DNA from 3 places in the Neorhizobium sp. 2083 genome. Region 3 is predicted to be linked to each of the others. Evidence: predicted binding sites of a transcription regulator. Region 3 holds the regulator's gene; each other region holds the start of a gene.
The links. The regulator LexA, encoded in region 3, represses DNA repair genes until DNA is damaged. The targets are predictions, from matches to a motif close to TGTTCNNNNTGTGTTCNG.
Positions count from the first base shown of each region.

Region 1: the regulator LexA is predicted to act here: its motif matches at 2,800-2,817, upstream of J2X76_RS03545 (energy-coupling factor ABC transporter ATP-binding protein).
Region 2: the regulator LexA is predicted to act here: its motif matches at 2,866-2,883, upstream of J2X76_RS06085 (2'-5' RNA ligase family protein).

Region 1 covers NZ_JAVDTC010000001.1:662,487-668,330, forward strand. Annotated here, with positions in the region: gene glgB (1,4-alpha-glucan branching protein GlgB) at 1-1,271, shown strand, start outside; gene J2X76_RS03540 (winged helix-turn-helix domain-containing protein) at 1,570-2,763, opposite strand; gene J2X76_RS03545 (energy-coupling factor ABC transporter ATP-binding protein) at 2,872-3,549, shown strand; gene J2X76_RS03550 (energy-coupling factor transporter transmembrane protein EcfT) at 3,546-4,151, shown strand; gene J2X76_RS03555 (biotin transporter BioY) at 4,183-4,746, shown strand; gene J2X76_RS03560 (thioesterase family protein) at 4,760-5,158, opposite strand; gene J2X76_RS03565 (histone deacetylase family protein) at 5,305-5,844, shown strand, end outside.
Region 2 covers NZ_JAVDTC010000001.1:1,178,922-1,184,765, reverse strand. Annotated here, with positions in the region: gene J2X76_RS06100 (ArsC family reductase) at 1-208, opposite strand, end outside; gene J2X76_RS06095 (hypothetical protein) at 385-549, shown strand; gene J2X76_RS06090 (methyl-accepting chemotaxis protein) at 688-2,124, shown strand; gene J2X76_RS06085 (2'-5' RNA ligase family protein) at 2,137-2,796, opposite strand; gene J2X76_RS06080 (methylated-DNA--[protein]-cysteine S-methyltransferase) at 3,072-3,629, shown strand; gene J2X76_RS06075 (YqaA family protein) at 3,635-4,225, opposite strand; gene guaA (glutamine-hydrolyzing GMP synthase) at 4,295-5,844, opposite strand, start outside.
Region 3 covers NZ_JAVDTC010000005.1:272,556-278,399, forward strand. Annotated here, with positions in the region: gene pdhA (pyruvate dehydrogenase (acetyl-transferring) E1 component subunit alpha) at 1-208, opposite strand, end outside; gene J2X76_RS20595 (septum formation initiator family protein) at 404-721, opposite strand; gene eno (phosphopyruvate hydratase) at 961-2,235, opposite strand; gene kdsA (3-deoxy-8-phosphooctulonate synthase) at 2,353-3,201, opposite strand; gene J2X76_RS20610 (VOC family protein) at 3,206-4,078, opposite strand; gene lexA (transcriptional repressor LexA) at 4,279-4,998, shown strand; gene J2X76_RS20620 (ComEC/Rec2 family competence protein) at 4,979-5,844, opposite strand, start outside.

The sequences.
Region 1 (5,844 bases), on a different contig from region 3:
TCGGGCTGTTCGCGCCGACCGGGCGCCACGGCACGCCGGAGGATTTCGCCTATTTCATCGATCGCTGCCATCAGGCCGGCATCGGCGTCATCCTCGACTGGGTGCCGGCGCATTTTCCGACCGACGTCTGGGGGCTTGCGAGGTTCGACGGGACGCCGCTCTACGAACATGCCGATCCGCGCGAAGGGTTTCACAAGGACTGGAACACGCTGATCTACAATCTCGGCCGCAACGAGGTGAAGGGGTTCCTGATCGCGTCTGCGCTGGAATGGCTGGAGCACTATCATGTCGATGCGCTGCGGGTCGATGCCGTTGCCTCGATGCTCTATCGCGACTACAGCCGCAACGAGGGCGAATGGATCCCCAACCAGTATGGCGGCCGAGAAAATCTGGAGGCCGTCGAATTCTTCAAGCACCTGAACAGCATCATCCATGACCGCTGCCCGCACGCGTTCACGGCGGCGGAGGAATCGACCGCCTGGCCGGGGGTCACCAGGAAGACCGAAGAGGGCGGCCTCGGCTTCGATTTCAAATGGAACATGGGCTGGATGCACGACACGCTGCATTACATGCAGGACGACCCGGTCTACCGGAAATACCACCATGGCGCCATGAGCTTCGGGATGATCTATGCCTATTCCGAACGCTTCATCCTGCCGCTCTCCCATGACGAGGTGGTGCACGGGAAGGGCTCGCTGCTGGCCAAGATGCCGGGCGACCATTGGCAGAAGCTTGCCAACCTGCGCGCCTATTACGGCTTCATGTGGGGTCATCCCGGCAAGAAGCTCATGTTCATGGGTGGCGAACTGGCGCAGGAGAGTGAATGGAACCACGACGGCTCGGTCGTCTGGGACCTGCTGGACAGGCCCGACCACGCCGGCGTCCAGCGGCTGATCCGCGATCTCAATGCGCTCTATGCGCAGGAACCCGCGCTGCAATACGGCGATCTGCACCATGAAGGCTTCGAATGGGCGGTCGCCGACGATGCTGAGAACTCGGTCTACGGCATGCTGCGCTCGTCGCCGGACCGTTCGTCGTACATGCTCGTCCTGTCCAACATGACCCCGGTACCGCGCCAAAGCTATCGGATCGGCGTGCCCAGGGAAGGCCGCTGGGACGTGGTGCTCAATACCGACGCCGGGGTTTATGGCGGCGCCAATCTCGGCCAGACGGAAGCCTGGACGGAACGCCAGCCGGCGCATGGCAGGGAATTTTCCATCTCCCTGATCATTCCGCCGCTTGCGACGGTGTTCCTCAGGTGGAAACAGTAGGTGGGCGCGAGTTACCACGGATATTCCAAAATTGAGGGCGTGCCGTAGGCACCCCCCTCTGCCCTGACGGGCATCTCCCCCTCAAGGGGGGAGATCGGATGGAGCAGCCCTTTCGACTCCATCACGATCGTCCAAGGACGGAGTAAGGGACGTTGCCTCGCCTGAAGCAAACTTCGAGCTTCAACGGAGGACGGTGAGCCCGCCCCTAGCCGATCTCCCCCCTTGAGGGGGAGATGCCCGGCAGGGTAGAGGGGGGTATCGCGGGCACAAAGATGGCCTTAAAGCAAAGGCAAACAACCTATTCCCCCCGCCAGCCCTCCTGATAGGCCACCTTGTCCACCCCCGCGAACCGCCCGACCCGCACCAGTTCCGCCTCCAGCTTCTCCAACCGCCCGGCTGAAGCCCGAACGCCCTTTTCAAGCCAGAGCTTCTTCACGTCCAGCGTACCCGACTTGCGGTCCGCCTTCATGTCGATGCGGCCGATCATCCGGTCGCCTTCAAGCAGCGGGAAGACGTAATAGCCGTATTGCCGCTTCGGCTCCGGCACGAAAACCTCGATGCGGTAGAAGAAGTCGAACAGCCGCTCGGCGCGGTCGCGGTTGCGCAGCAACGGATCGAAGGGGCTGAGGACGCGCACCCGGGCGGGCGGTTCGAGGATCGGCCCAAGGTTTTCCGGAAAACCGTCAAAGGCGAAGGATGGGCGCGGACGGCTGCCGTCGGCGGTCTCGATCAGCACTTCCGTGAGTTCATCGCGATGGGACTTCACCCAGTCCTTCGCCTCGTCGGGCGTAACCAGATCGAAGAAGGCGGCAAGCTCGCCGGAGGTCGCGAAACCGAGGCGAGACATGGCGCCGCGGCAGGCCCAGTCGACGAATTCTTCGTGGCTGACTTCCGGCTCGTGATGATGCAGCGGAATGACCCGCTCCATCAGGTCGTAGATCTTCTGGAAGTTGACGCGCCCGGCGATCGCCAGCTTGCCGGTGTGCCAGTAATATTCGAGCGCCGTCTTGTTGGGGTGCCAGTTCCACCAGCCGCCGGACTTGTGATCCTCCTGCTTCATGTCGCGGGACATGATCGCGCCGTTTTCGGCGATGTGCCGGAAGGTGTCCTCGAAGGCGGCGTCGAACCCCTCGCCGTGCCATTTCCTCCAGCGTTCAGCCAGAACCGGCTCGCGGCGGCGAAAACGGTGTTTCCAGTAGCGGAAGAAACTGGCCGGAATGATCGAGGCGTCATGCGTCCAGTGTTCGAACAGCTCCCCGTCCTTTTCCAGAAGTGCTGTCAGGTGCTCGCGCCGGTAGGTCTGGTTGCGCGAAAACAGGATCATGTGATGGGCGCGCTCGACGGTGGCTATACTATCCACCTGGACAAAGCCGAGATCGTCTATGAGTTGCAGCAGGCCGGCCTTGCTCAGCGCCCGGCCGGGCGGCTCGCAGAGCCGCTGCCGTTCGAGGAATATTCTGCGGGCCTGATCGTTCGGAATGAGAATCGCCATGGGATGTAGACTAGGATGTCGCCGCGCCGGATTCAATGTTCACGTTCGGTTCTACATTCCCCTTCCCCTTCTTCCGGTCTATAGACCGCTGAACAGCGAGGGACAGGCTTGGATATCCGTTTCGAACAGGCAGAAGCGCGTTTCGAGGGACGCACCGTCGTCCATCCGCTGACGCTGTCGTTGACCGAGCGGCGGATCGGCGTGATCGGCCTCAACGGCTCCGGCAAGACCACGTTCGCGCGGATGATCAACGGGCTGGTCCTGCCCGCCGCGGGCCGGGTGAGCGTCAACGGTTTCGATACGGTGAAGGACGGCGACAAGGTGCGCGGCCAGGCAGGGTTCATCTTCCAGAACCCGCAGAACCAGATCATCCTGCCGATCCTGAAGGAGGATATCGCGCTCGGGCTGAAAAGCCGCAAACTCCCGAAGGCGGATACGGAAAAGGCGGTGGAGGCCGTGCTGGCCCGTTTCGGCATCGCCGATCTCGGCGAACGGCGGGCACATGAGCTTTCCGGCGGCGAATTGCAGCTGGCGGCGCTCGCCTCGGTTCTGGTCACCCGGCCGGATATCCTGATCATGGACGAGCCGACCAACCAGCTCGACCTCAGGAACCGGGGCCTCGTGGAGCGGACGATCCACGGGCTCGAGGAAAACGTCATCGTCATCAGCCATGATCTCGGCTTGATCGCCGGCTTCGACCGGGTCCTGCTTTTCCATGAAGGCCGCCTTGCCGATGACGGTGCGCCGGCGAAGGTCATCGCCCGCTACCATGAGCTTGCGGCATGAAAACGCTCTATGTGGAGGGCGACACGTTTCTGCACCGGCTTTCGCCGCGCCCGAAACTTCTCGGCCTCGCGGCTGTCAGCCTCGTCCTCTTTCTGATCCATTCGCCGGCCGTTCTGTCAGGCGCGGCCATTCTCGGCGGTTTCGTCTATGCCTCGCTCCGGCTCGGATGGCGCCAATCCTGGCTGCGGCTGCGGCCGATCCTCATGACCATCGCGATCGTTGCGCTGTTCACGCTCGCTTTCAACGGCCCTCATGACGCGCTGGTTGCGGCGACCCGGCTGACGGCGCTTGCCTTCTTCGCCGCGGTCGTGACGGCGACCACCAGCACCGGCGATTTCATCGACGAGATCACACGTCTTGCCATGCCGCTCGAACGTCTGGGGGTCGTCAAGGCCGCCGATATCGGGCTTTCGATCGGTCTCGTCATCCGTTTCGTGCCGGAAATCCTCAGCCGCTACCAGGCCATCCGCGACGCCCATCGCGCCCGAGGTCTCAAGCCGAAACCGCTGACGCTTGCCGTGCCACTCATCATCCTGACGCTCAAAAATGCCGACGAGATTGCCGCTGCCATTGACGCACGCGGCATCCGGGCGCAGAAATAACGGCACGTAAAGACCTGAGGATTCGCATCGCATGACCACCCGTGATCTCGTTCTGGCCGCCCTTTTCGCCGCCATTATCGTGGCGCTCGGTCTCGTGCCGCCGATCATGCTCGGGTTCATTCCGGTGCCGATCACGGCGCAGTCGCTGGGCGTCATGCTGGCGGGCGTGATCCTCGGCGCCAAGCGCGGCGGTTTCGCGGTGCTTCTGGTCCTGCTGCTCGTCGCAATCGGCCTGCCGGTGCTGTCGGGCGGACGCGGCGGCCTTGCCACCTTCGCCTCGCCGACGGCCGGTTATCTCGTCGGCTGGTTCTTCGCGGCCGTCGTCACCGGTTATTGTTCCGAGCGTTTCGTCGATCGGTCACAGACCGGGATCGTGCAGATCACGGGATTTTTCCTCGCGGCGCTGCTCGGCGGCGTGGTCATCGACCATGCGCTCGGGGTCATCTACCTCGCCTATGTCACCGGAACCGGGCTTTCGACGGCCTTCATCGGCGATCTCTCCTTCATTCCGGGCGATGTGCTGAAGGCGATGATCGCGGCACTTGCGGGGCGCGCCGTGATGGTCGGGTACCCGTTGCTGCCGCAACGGGCCTGATCACAGACTCTTATCAATCCAGGAACTGGTAGAGCCAGTCGCGCAGGTCTTCTGGAAGCGGGATCGGCTCCTTGCTCTCGGGATCGCAGGTTATCCAGACGATCTCGGCCTCCGCGACGGCCTCGTTGCCCCGCAGCATATGCACCAGAAAACCGGCGGACTTTCCGCCGATCTTGCTGACCCCGATATGGGTGTGGACGATATCGCCGAGTTTCAGGGCCGAATGGAACGTGCAGGTGATCTTGCCGATGCTGAAGAACGGATCGTCCTTCTGCGGCTTGCGGCGACGCCAGAATTCCGTGACGGCTTCTTCCGCCCGCACGACATAGGATGACCGGAACATCTCTCCGTTCATGTCGACATCCCGGAAGGGAACCCGGAATTCCTGAGACTTGACTGACTCTTTCGCCACGATGCCCTCTGGGTTGCACCCACTCATGTAAGACCATTCTTTCAAGCTAAACAAGTGCGAGAGCAAGGGGTTGCAGCTTGAAAAAGTCCGCTTTCTGCGCCATGTCGGAATGGTCCAGACCGGACTGACCCTCACGAGGCCGCCGCATGACCACGCGCCTTTACGAACACAAGATCTTCCTCGAACACCGTACGCCCGAAGGACATCCCGAAAGGGCGGACCGGCTTCGATCGCTGGCGATCGCGCTGGAGCATCCGAATTTCGCCCGGCTCGACCGCAAGGACGCGCCACAGGCGAACGAGGACGCCGTTCTGCTTGCCCATCCGGAAGAGCACCTGCGGGCCGTGATGCGTGAAATTCCCGAGGAGGACACGATCCGCCAGATCGAGGCCGACACCTATGTGGGGCCGAAAAGCCTGCAGGCGGCGCTGACCGGGATCGGCGGCGCGATGGCGGCCATCGACGACGTGGCGACCGGCAAGGTGGACAATGCTTTCGTGGCGGCAAGACCGCCCGGCCATCACGCCGAAAAAGACAAGGCGATGGGTTTCTGCCTGTTCAACAACGCCGCGATCGCAGCCCGGCATGCACAGAGGAAATACGGCATCGAGCGCGTCGCGATCGTCGACTGGGACGTGCATCACGGCAACGGCACCCAGGACATCTTCTGGGACGATCCGTCGGTT
Region 2 (5,844 bases), on a different contig from region 3:
CGGCTTCCTCGAGCTTTTTGAACGTTGTGCCGGCGCGGTTGAGCACGATCTCCCAGCCAGCCCGGTCCGTCCAGGTATCCAGATGCGCTCGGTCGATGCCATCGGCCTTGTAGTCATGGAAGGCATAGGTGACGCCTTTGCGGTCGAGCCAGTCGCGCGCCTTCTTCATCGTATCGCAGTTCCTGATGCCGTAGATCGTGATTGCCATCGAAGCCTCTTCATTTCCAGACCTGACCGATACCAAGTGCAACCCTCGCCATGCAAGCCGCCCCGGCGTGGTTAACCGTTGTTATGTGACGGTTGCATGGCTACCCTGTTCTGTTGTGCATTGCACAAAAACAGCACAAACCTCATATTTTAGCAGAACCAAAAAGGAGAGTTCACATGTCCGTACAGAGCAAGAGCCGTCGTGGTATCATCAGCCGCGCGTTCGCAGTCATGGGCGCTGCAATTTCGGTTTCGGCAGCCGTCGAAAACCATCGTCGTCCGAGCCACCGCGATCTGAACACGCTGGGTATCGATCCCAAAGCTTTCGATCGTCTGGGCTGATTTGTTTTTCCCGGCCTTACCCGGCCGGGATCGGGTGGCTATCTCAGCCTTAAGTATAAGTCTTCGCGGGATACTCGCGTAAACTGACCGTTAACCATGGCTATCCTATAGTCTCCTAATATTCCGGGAGGTGTGGATTTGGTTGCGCTGGTCATCAAGGAAGAAGCGCCGTCGGGGCCTGTGCCTGTCGACGGCGAAGTGCTGAAGCATTCCGTCGCCAAGCTGGCGAGCGAGGCTTCGGCGCTTGGCCTGCATCTGGTTGATATTGCCGGTGCCATCCAGGATACCGCGTCGCAGTCCTCTGCACATGCAACACTGCTGGGCCGTCTTACCCAGTCCGCTCAGTCGATTGCGGACGCCAACGGCCACGTTGCCCGCTCCCTTCAGGAATCCGACAAGCTGACGGCGAACGCGCGCAAGGTGCTCGGCGAGCAGGCGGAGCAGCTTTCCGGCTCGATCACCGCGATCGACAACATGGTGCATGCGTCACAGGAAATCGGCGCCGAGATCAAGCTGTTCTCCACGGCGCTTGGCGACGTGGGACGTTTGGCGGACGCGATCGGCATGATCGCGCGGCAGACCAACCTTCTGGCCCTCAACGCCGCGATCGAAGCGGCGCGTGCCGGTGAGGCGGGCAAGGGCTTTGCCGTGGTCGCCGCGGAAGTGCGGGCCCTGTCGTTGCAGACGTCCCAGACCACCAGTTCGATCCAGGCCACGCTCGATCAGCTCAACAGCCGCATCGACCGGCTGGTGAAGGCCGGTGAAGGTGCCAGCCATTCGGCCGAGGGGGTCAAGACGACCGCGATGAAGGTCCAGGGTTCATTCAAGGGCGTCGAAGGCGTCATGACCCAGATCCTCGACAACGCGTCCTCGCTTGCCGGGACGACCGAAACCGTCGACCGGCAATGCGGCGAGTTCGCCTCTTCAATCGCATCCGCGGCAACCGCGATCCTGAAATCCAACGACCAGCTGCAGCAGACCTCGTCCCGTGTCGGCGAGGTCGTGACGATTTCCGAGCGGATGATCCAGACGACGGCGAGTGCCGGCATCGAGACCCCGGACAGTCCCTATATCAGTGCGGTGATGGCCTATGCCGCAGAGGTTTCGTCGGCCTTCGAGGCAGGCGTGAAATCCGGCCGCATCGACCTTGGCGCATTGTTCGACCGGCAATACGCTCCGATCCCGGGCAGCGATCCCGTCCAGTACATGACGCGCTTTACGGAATTCACCGACAACGTCCTGCCGCCGATCCAGGAACGCGCCGCAGAAAGCGACGCTCGGGTCGCTTTCTGCGCTGCCGTCGACGAGAATGGCTACCTGCCCACCCACAACCGAAAGTTCTCGCAGCGCCAGCGTCCGGGCGACGTGACATGGAACACGGCCAACTGCCGCAACCGGCGTATCTTCAACGACCGCGTAGGCCTCGCGGCGGGCCGCAACAAGGAACCCTTCCTGCTGCAGACCTACCGCCGCGACATGGGCGGCGGCCAGTTCGTGCTGATGAAGGATATTTCCGCTCCGATCACCGTCAACGGGCGTCACTGGGGCGGGCTGCGTCTCGCGATCAAGGTCTGAAGTTCTTTTCGGTCAGATCGGCATGCGGAGCTGTTGCGGCAGCGCCGGATAGGCAGGGGCGTTCGGATCGAAGCTCCATCTCCCGAATTCCTCGTGCCGCGTCTCGCCATAATGGCTATAGACCAGCATGAATTCCCCCGCGATCCATGCGTAGTTCCGTTCGACGGGCATGGTTTCTATGCGCCCGCAGCCGTAGATCAGCGTCACGTGCGGAGTTGCATCGGCCATCCGGTAGCTCGGCAAATTATGGCGGGAAAGGGCGCTCCGCAGCATCTGCGCGAACTGGTTCACCACCGGATTGCCTTTGGCTCGGTAAAGGGCGAGATGCCGCTTGCCTCCAAACAGGCCGCTGCTGTCGAGTGTGACCGGAACCGGCCTCGCATGGAGAGTGGCCGCGACCATTCTGGTTGCCTCGATCAGTGCCATGGGCGGTTCGTCGAACTGTTCCATGCACAGCAGGCTCATATGCAGAAGATGGGCGGGATAGGCATCGCGGGTATTCTGGTTCGCCGCGTGATGCATGGCGTCGCCGTGCATGATCAGACCCATAGGGGTGGACGGCTTCAGCACGAACATCAGCTTGCTCTTTGAGCGAACAGGCCGGGCCGGTGTGGGAAGCCAGCCTTCGCCAAAGGGGAGCGAAGGCTGGCCGGCGTGCTTGCGCAAGCTCATCTTGCTACCGTCATAGTAATGCGACCTCATGCCGTTGAATGAAGCCTAGCGGCACTGCGAACATGTGTAAAGAACAAACGCGGAACAATTGATATCATGGTTAATCCGAAAGTGAATTCTCTAACGATTTCAAGGGATAGCTTGGTCAAAGAAGCGATGGACGGCGACGTCGGCCAACAGTTCTGAGAGAGCAGCGCTCATTGCGGCAAGAAACGGGTTGAATCCTTGAAGCCGAGGCCCGATTCTATAGTCGATCCAAATGCGGAGGTTTCCTCATGACAACGCATCAATACCTGATTTTCGAAACTCCGGGCGGCTTCTGCGGCATAGCCTGGAATGATGTCGGAATCACCCGTTTCCAGCTGCCGACCAGGAGCGCGGATTCGACCGAAAAGCTGTTGCTGCGCCGGCTGCCGGAGGCCGAGCCCGGCGCTCCATCTGCCGAGGTGCGCCAAGCCGTGGACGTCGTGAAGCGTTATTTTGCCGGCGAGGAGGTCGATTTCTCGAAGGTGAAGCTCGACCTTGAAGGCCAGGATGAATTCTTCAGGCGGATCTACGCCGCCGCCCGCCGGATCGGATGGGGGCACACGACGACCTATGGCGCGATCGCCAGGGAGCTTGGCGCCGGTCCCGAGGCCGCCCGGGATGTCGGTCAGGCGATGGCGAAGAACCCCGTGGCGCTGATCATTCCCTGCCACCGCGTGCTCGCCGCCGGCGGCAAGATCGGCGGCTTTTCAGCGCCCGGCGGATCCACGTCCAAGGCCCGCATGCTGGAACTCGAGGGCGTGCGCCTGACGCCGCCCGAGCCTGCGCAGCAATCGCTCGGGTTCTGATCCGCTCAGTATGTCAGGAATTTATAGGCGACATAGGCGACGATCAGCAGCGCCGCCACTGCCATGGTGATGAGCCCCAGCCGCTTTTCGATGAAATGGCGGATGTCCTCGCCATATCGGCGCAGCAGCCAGGCGAGCAGGAAGAACCGCGCCCCGCGGGTGACGATCGCCGATATGACGAACAGGCCGAGATTGACATGCGCCACGCCGGACAGGATCGTCACCACCTTGATCGGCGGCAGATGCGCAAAACCTGACGTGACCAGCAGCAGCACGACCGTTTCATAGGTGATGCCGGCCTTGAGTTCGTTGAAAGTATCGAGCTTGCCCCAGAAACGCAGGATCGGTTCCGCAAGCGCATCGAAGGCGAAATACCCGATGCCCCATCCGGCGATGCCGCCGAGCACGGAAAAGACGGTGGCTATCAGCGCATAACGCCAGGCGCGCTGCGGCCGGGCGAGCGCCATCGGCAGGAACAACACGTCGGCCGGCACCAGGAAGACCGAGCTTTCGACGAAGGCGATCACGGCAAGCCATACCGCCGCGGATTTGCGGGCGCTGAGCGCCATCGTCCAGTTGTAGAGGCTGCGGAGCATGGGTGGGAATCCCGTAGTGACCAGAGGTTCGGCGGTCGCAGGGAAACTGCGGCCGCCGGAAGCGCTTGGTTATTCCCACTCGATCGTGCCGGGCGGCTTCGAGGTCACATCGTAGACGACGCGGTTGATGCCGCGGACTTCGTTGATGATGCGGGTCGCGGTCCGGCCGAGGAAGTTCATGTCGTAGGGATAGAAATCCGCCGTCATGCCATCGACCGAGGTGACGGCGCGCAGCGCGCAGACGAAATCGTAGGTGCGGTAGTCGCCCATGACGCCGACGGTCTGCACCGGCAGGAGCACGGCGAAGGCCTGCCAGATCGTATCGTAGAGACCGGCCTTGCGGATTTCGTCGAGATAGATCGCATCCGCCTTGCGCAGGATGTCGAGCTTTTCGCGGGTGACGCCGCCGGGGCAGCGGATCGCAAGTCCCGGACCCGGGAAGGGATGGCGGCCGATGAAGCTGTCCGGCAGGCCGAGTTCGCGGCCGAGCGCGCGCACTTCGTCCTTGAAGAGTTCGCGCAGCGGCTCGACGAGCTTCATGTTCATCCGCTCGGGCAGACCGCCGACATTGTGGTGGCTCTTGATGGTGACCGAAGGTCCGCCGGAGAAGGAGACGCTTTCGATCACATCCGGATAAAGCGTGCCCTGCGCGAGGAAGGCCGGAGAACCCTTGCCGTCCGCGGCGATCTTGGCGGCTTCCGCCTCGAATACCTCGATGAACAGCCGGCCGATCGTCTTGCGCTTCACTTCGGGGTCGGAAACGCCCTCAAGCTGACCAAGGAACAGATCGGACGCATCCACATGCACGAGCGGGATGTTGTAGTGGTCGCGGAACATGCCGACGACCTGCTCGGTTTCGCCCATCCGCATCAGGCCGTGATCGACATAGATGCAGGTCAGCTGGTCGCCGACCGCCTCGTGGATCAGCACGGCCGCGACGGAGGAATCGACGCCGCCGGACAGGCCGCAGATCACCCGTTCCTTGCCGACCTGCTCGCGGATCTTGCGGATCATCTCGGCACGATAGGCGGACATCGTCCAGTCGGACTTCAGGCCGACGATCTTGTGCACGAAATTGGAGAGCAGCTTGGCGCCGTCGGGCGTATGCACCACTTCCGGGTGGAACATGGTCGTATAGTAGTGACGGCTCTCGTCGGCAGCGATCGCGAAAGGTGCGTTCTCGGACGTCGCGATGACCTCGAAACCTTCAGGAAGCTTGGTGACCCGGTCGCCGTGGCTCATCCAGACCGGATACCGGCCGCCGACTTCCCAGAACCCCTCGAACAGCGGGCTCCTTGCCTTGATCTCCACGTCGGCACGGCCGAATTCAGCTGCGTGTCCGCCTTCGACGACACCGCCGAGCTGGGTCGCGAGCGTCTGTTGCCCGTAGCAGATGCCGAGGATCGGGACGCCGCTGTCGAATACTGCCTGCGGTGCGCGGGGGCTGCCTTCGGTGGTCACCGATGCCGGGCCGCCGGAAAAGATCACGCCCTTGGGATGAAGTTTCTCGAACGCAGCGGCCGCGTTCTGGAAGGGGTGGATTTCGCAGTATACGCCGGCTTCACGGATGCGGCGCGCGATGAGCTGCGTCACCTGGCTGCCGAAATCGATGATGAGAA
Region 3 (5,844 bases):
TGAAGCCCATGCCGTAAAGCTGGCCGGCCTTTTCCTCGAAACGGCGGATCAGCAGCATTTCACGGTAGGCGTGAAGATCCTGGTCCTTGCCGAAATCCGGGGTGTTCTTGCCCGTGAACTCCTTTGCGGAGGCTTTCGAGGCTGATTTGATTGCAGACTTTGCCGCTGGTTTACGGCCGGATACAGACGCGGTTTTGGTCGGCGCCATTCATCCCTCCCTTTGAGTTCTGCGTTGAGAGCGAGAATACGCCCTGACAATGTGTCGCCAGATTCCCACTCTGGTTTCGGGGAATACCATAGGCAAGAAAAGCTGCCCCAGCAATGCCATAAACGCATGGCTCACATTCCGTGTAACACGATGAAAAGGTTACAGAAATGTGAAATTAACCGGATTTCGGTTAATTCAGAAGTAGTTGTTGAAGATGACGATTTCGTCGCCGCGCGAGACATTCAGCTGATAACGGGCGATCTCGTCGAGCATGTCCTTGTCGAGCGAACCGTCGCTCATCAGCTGAACCTGCCGCTCCAGCGTTTCGCGCTTGGCGGTGAGCTTTGCGAGTTCCTCCGCCCGCGCCTGCCGCTGACGCTCGAATTCCTCCGTGGCGATCAGACCGAGATCGCCGTGGATGGAATGATAGCCGAAGTAGGAGAGAAACGCGACTGTTATGGCGGGAAGGACAAAACGGCCAAATTTTCTTTTCTTATGATGCTTTGTCCACATGCCGCTCTAACGCCTTGCCACGCTTACGGGATCTCAAATCGATCCGAAACAGAGCATCAAATTCGCAGAACTTGCTTAAGCAATCGTTGACCAGAATCGAGTCCGAAAAAAGCCCGCGTCTTTCGGCGCGGGCTTTGGAATTATGGTGCAATGATTTTGCCGGCCCTTCGCTTGAGCTCAGGGCGTACGTCCTTCGAAACGATTCACTGGATCGTTTCGTTGGCTTCGCCAAACAGCCCTTAACCCTTCAGGATGCCGCGGCCGGCATAAGCGGCCTGCGGGCCGAGCATTTCCTCGATGCGGATCAGCTGGTTGTACTTGGCGAGCCGGTCGGAACGCGACAGCGAACCGGTCTTGATCTGCCCGCAATTGGTGGCGACCGCGAGATCGGCGATCGTCGAATCCTCGGTTTCGCCCGATCGGTGCGACATGACGGCCGTGTAGGCGGCCTTGTGGGCGGTCTCGACGGCATCGAGCGTTTCCGACAGCGAACCGATCTGGTTGACCTTGACGAGGATGGAGTTGGCGACGCCCATCTTGATGCCGTCGCGCAGGCGAGCCGAGTTGGTGACGAACAGATCGTCGCCGACGAGCTGGCACTTGGCGCCGATCTTGTCGGTCAGGTACTTCCAGCCGGCCCAGTCGTCTTCGGCCATGCCGTCCTCGATCGAGATGATCGGGTACTTGGCGGCGAGTTCGGCGAGGTAATCGGCCATGGCTTCCGGCTCGAGCGTGCGGCCCTCGCCTTCCATCTCGTACTTGCCGTTCTTGAAGAATTCGGTCGAGGCGCAGTCGAGCGCGAGGCATACGTCGTCGCCCGGCTTGTAACCGGCCTTTTCGACCGACTTCATGATGAAGTTGAGGGCTTCCGGCGCGCTCTTGAGGCCCGGCGCGAAACCGCCTTCGTCTCCGACATTAGTGTTGTGGCCCTGGGCTGCCAGTTCCTTCTTGAGGACATGGAAGATTTCCGAACCCATGCGCACGGCGTCCTTCAGCGTTTCGGCGCCGACCGGCATGATCATAAATTCCTGGAAATCGATCGGGTTGTCGGCATGGGCGCCCCCGTTGATGATGTTCATCATCGGAACCGGCAGAACATGGGCGTTCGGGCCGCCAACATAACGGTAGAGCGGCAGGCCGGAGGTTTCGGCCGCGGCCTTGGCGACGGCGAGCGAGACGCCGAGGATGGCATTGGCGCCGAGACGCGACTTGTTCGGCGTGCCGTCGAGGGCGATCATCGTCTTGTCGATATGGATCTGGCTTTCGGCGTCGAAGCCACCGATCGCGTCGAAGATCTCGGTATTGACCGCTTCGACCGCCTTTTCGACGCCCTTGCCGTGATAACGCTTGCCGCCGTCACGCAGCTCGACGGCTTCGTGCGCGCCGGTGGAGGCGCCCGACGGAACGGCCGCGCGGCCCATCGTGCCGTCTTCCAGATAGACATCCACCTCGACGGTCGGATTGCCGCGGCTGTCGAGGATTTCGCGGGCGATGATATCGGTGATGGCGGTCAAGGGTCTCTCCCTGGGTTTGGACGTCGGTTTCAGGCGTCATGAGGTCACTGAAAATGTCTCATAATCAATGACACGAAAATTACAATCGAGGCGGTTTTCCCGCCTTTTCGGTCGGGCTCAGGCGGCCTTGGCGACGGCGTCGAGCGCGAGCAGCTTTTCAAGAAGCCGCGGCATGTCCTTCAGATAAACCATGTTGGGGCCGTCGCAGGGAGCGTTGTCGGGATCCTGGTGGGTCTCGATGAAAACCCCGGCGACGCCGACCGCGACTGCCGCACGGGCCAGCGTCTCGACGAACTGGCGCTCGCCGCCCGAGGTCGTGCCCTGGCCGCCAGGCTGCTGCACGGAATGGGTGGCATCGAAGATGACCGGCGCGCCCATGGCCGCCATGATCGGTAGCGAGCGCATGTCGGAGACGAGCGTGTTGTAACCGAAGGAGGCACCGCGCTCGCAGAGCAGGATGTTCGGATTTCCGCTCTGGTTCAGCTTGCCGAGAACATTCTTCATGTCCCAGGGCGCCAGAAACTGGCCCTTTTTGACGTTGATGACTCGACCGGTCCTGGCGGCGGCGACAAGGAGGTCCGTCTGGCGGGACAGGAAGGCCGGGATCTGCAGGACATCGACGACTTCGGCAACCAGAGCGCATTGCTCTTCCGAATGGATATCGGTCAGCACCGGAATGCCGAGTTCCTTCTTGAGGTCGGCGAAGACTTCCAGGCCCTTTTCCAGGCCGAGGCCGCGCTTGCTCGACAGTGACGAGCGGTTCGCCTTGTCGAAGGAGGTCTTGTAGACGAGCCCCATGCCGAGCTTGTTGCAAAGCTCCTTGAGGGTGCCGGCGACCATGAAGGCATGATCGCGGCTTTCCATCTCGCAGGCGCCGGCGATCAGCGACAGTTTTGCGTCCTGCGCGAAAACCACCTTGCCGTCTCCTTCGCCGACGGAGACGCTGGGATTTGCGGTAACGTCCATGAACCTATTCCTCGAAGCCGAACAAAACACCCTGGCCGGGTGCCGCCGAGACGAGAACGCGGCCCTCCCGGCGGACGAATGCGACGTCATTAGCAGCAAGGGTGATCTCTGTCACGGCAAGATCGGCCGTCTTGAAGATGATCGCCCGGCCGCGCAGCCCTTCGGCGCCGGGCATAGACGGAAGCGCAAATTCCGCCTGGAGTTCCTGATCATCAAGGATGCGGATGCGGGCATTGGCCGCGGCAAGCTCGAGCGGTGCCGCCTCCGGCGCTGCCTTCGTCAGCAGCACCTGTTCGACAAGCGGGGCGAAATCGGACGGCACCGAGGCCGACAGGATGATTTCGCTGAGGCCCGTGACCGTATTGGCGTGCCGCTCCAGTTCGCCGCGATTGGCGGGCAGCGGATTGATGCGCTGGCAGGAAAACAGCAGGAAATCGGGTGCACGGTCATCGCCGGCAAACGCCAGCCGAAAGCTCGCTTCCGTTTCCGAACCGTCAGGCAGCGTCATGCCGCGCGAAAACTCCAGCACCTCGCCTGCCGAAATGCCGCGCATCTTGAAACGCGCATGATCGGCCATCGCGTCGCGGGTGGCGACCACGAGCGCGGAAAAACCCTGCCGGTTGCGGGCATTGCGGAAAGCGAGATCGCGGGCCGTGAAGACATTGCCGCGCTTTGCCGCGACACCCGCATGGCGCCGGTTGGCAAGCGCCAGCGGCTCCAGGTAGGTCCCATCGGAGAAGAACACGCAAGCATTGGCCGTGCCGAAAGGATGAAAAGCGTCCGGCGCAACTGTAAAACCAAGCTCCGTGAGCCGGGAGCGCGCAGCGGTAAGTTCCGCCACCGGCAGCACGAGATGATCGATCGGTCTTGCGTTCACGCGAGGGCCCCCAGAATTGGAATCGCAAAGCTACTTTGGCAGCAGGCTCGCGCCGCGCAAGTGGTGTGAGACCAGATATCTGGCACGCATCTATGAAGAAAAAATCATCATACTTCACAGAAATTTAGGGACTTGCAGAACACATATGGAACATATAGTGTCCGTTCTGGATTTGTTTCCGACTCTCAGGGTGCCAAAAGATGCTCACGCGCAAACAACAGGAATTGCTTCTGTTCATTCACGAACGCATGAAGGAATCCGGCGTCCCGCCGTCATTCGACGAAATGAAGGATGCTCTGGACCTTGCTTCCAAGTCCGGCATCCACCGGCTGATCACGGCGCTCGAGGAACGCGGCTTCATCCGCCGCCTGCCCAACCGGGCGCGCGCACTCGAGGTCATCAAACTGCCGGAAGCCTATTCGCCGAGCATGCAGCCGCGACGCGGCTTCTCGCCGAGCGTCATCGAAGGCAGCCTTGGCAAGCCGCAGCCGGTCGCCGCCCCTCCGAAACCTGTCGCCAACGACGATGTGTCGAACGCCACGACCGTTCCGGTCATGGGCCGCATCGCCGCCGGCGTGCCAATCTCGGCGATCCAGAACAACACCCATGATATCGCGGTGCCGGCCGAGATGCTCGGCTCCGGCGAACATTATGCGCTTGAGGTCAAGGGCGATTCGATGATCGAGGCCGGCATTCTCGACGGCGACACGGTGATCATCCGCAACGGCAATACCGCCAATCCCGGCGACATCATCGTCGCGCTGGTCGACGACGAGGAAGCGACGCTGAAGCGTTTTCGCCGCCGCGGCGCCTCGATCGCGCTGGAAGCCGCCAATCCCGCCTATGAGACCCGCATTTTCGGGCCGGACCGGGTGAAGATCCAGGGCAAGCTCGTCGGCCTCATCCGCCGGTATCACTGATCAGCTGCCTGACTGGCTCCGGCAGGGACCGGTCGAAACGCTGGCTTCGCCAATCATAGTGGCGGTGCCTGCTCCAGGGACGGTCCTCGCCCGCCATGGCCGCCCGAACCTGCCAGCGCCGATAGTCGGTAGCGCCGTTGAGGGAAATCTCCAGCGCGCCGGTTTTTCGGAGCGTGCTGCCATTGATCATCAGCGCTCCGGACCGGCATCGGTCGAAGCGGGCACTCGGGGCAATGACGAGACTGGCGACGTCGCAGGCGGCCCCGGCATATCGGCCGTCTTCGACGGCAATGACAATCCCCTCGCCGGTGCTTGCAGCGCACCAGGCCTTGGATTCGCAGGTGAAGCGGCCGGGAGGCGCTTGTTTCATCCGCGACTTCGCCGCTTCGATCTGCTGCGTGGTCAGTTCGCGGCGCTCCTTGTTTTTTGCGCCGTTGGACTTGTCGTCGTTTTTTGCCCTGGTGGACTTGTCGTCCGGCGGCTTGTCCTTGGAGCGGGACATTTCCGGCTTTGCCGGATCGCCAATAAGAAGCGCCCTCTTCCATTGATCGTAGATGAAGTCGGGCGGGCGCGTGCGGTTGGTGGCAACCGTCTCCCCGTTCAGAAGCGCCACCAGCGTTCCGTCCTCCGAGACCAGCATATCCGGCAGGGGCGCCGATCGCTCGTGCCACGAGAGCAGCAGGGAAGCGATCATCAGCGGCAGGCCGATCACTCTCAACCTCGTTCTCAAAAGCGTCAGCAGCAGGAATCCCACCGTCGAGACCGTCAGAAACCAGGGATGCTGGCGGCCGATGCCGACATCGCCCCCCCAGGCCGCCACATGTCTGGCGATCGCGATCACCGCTT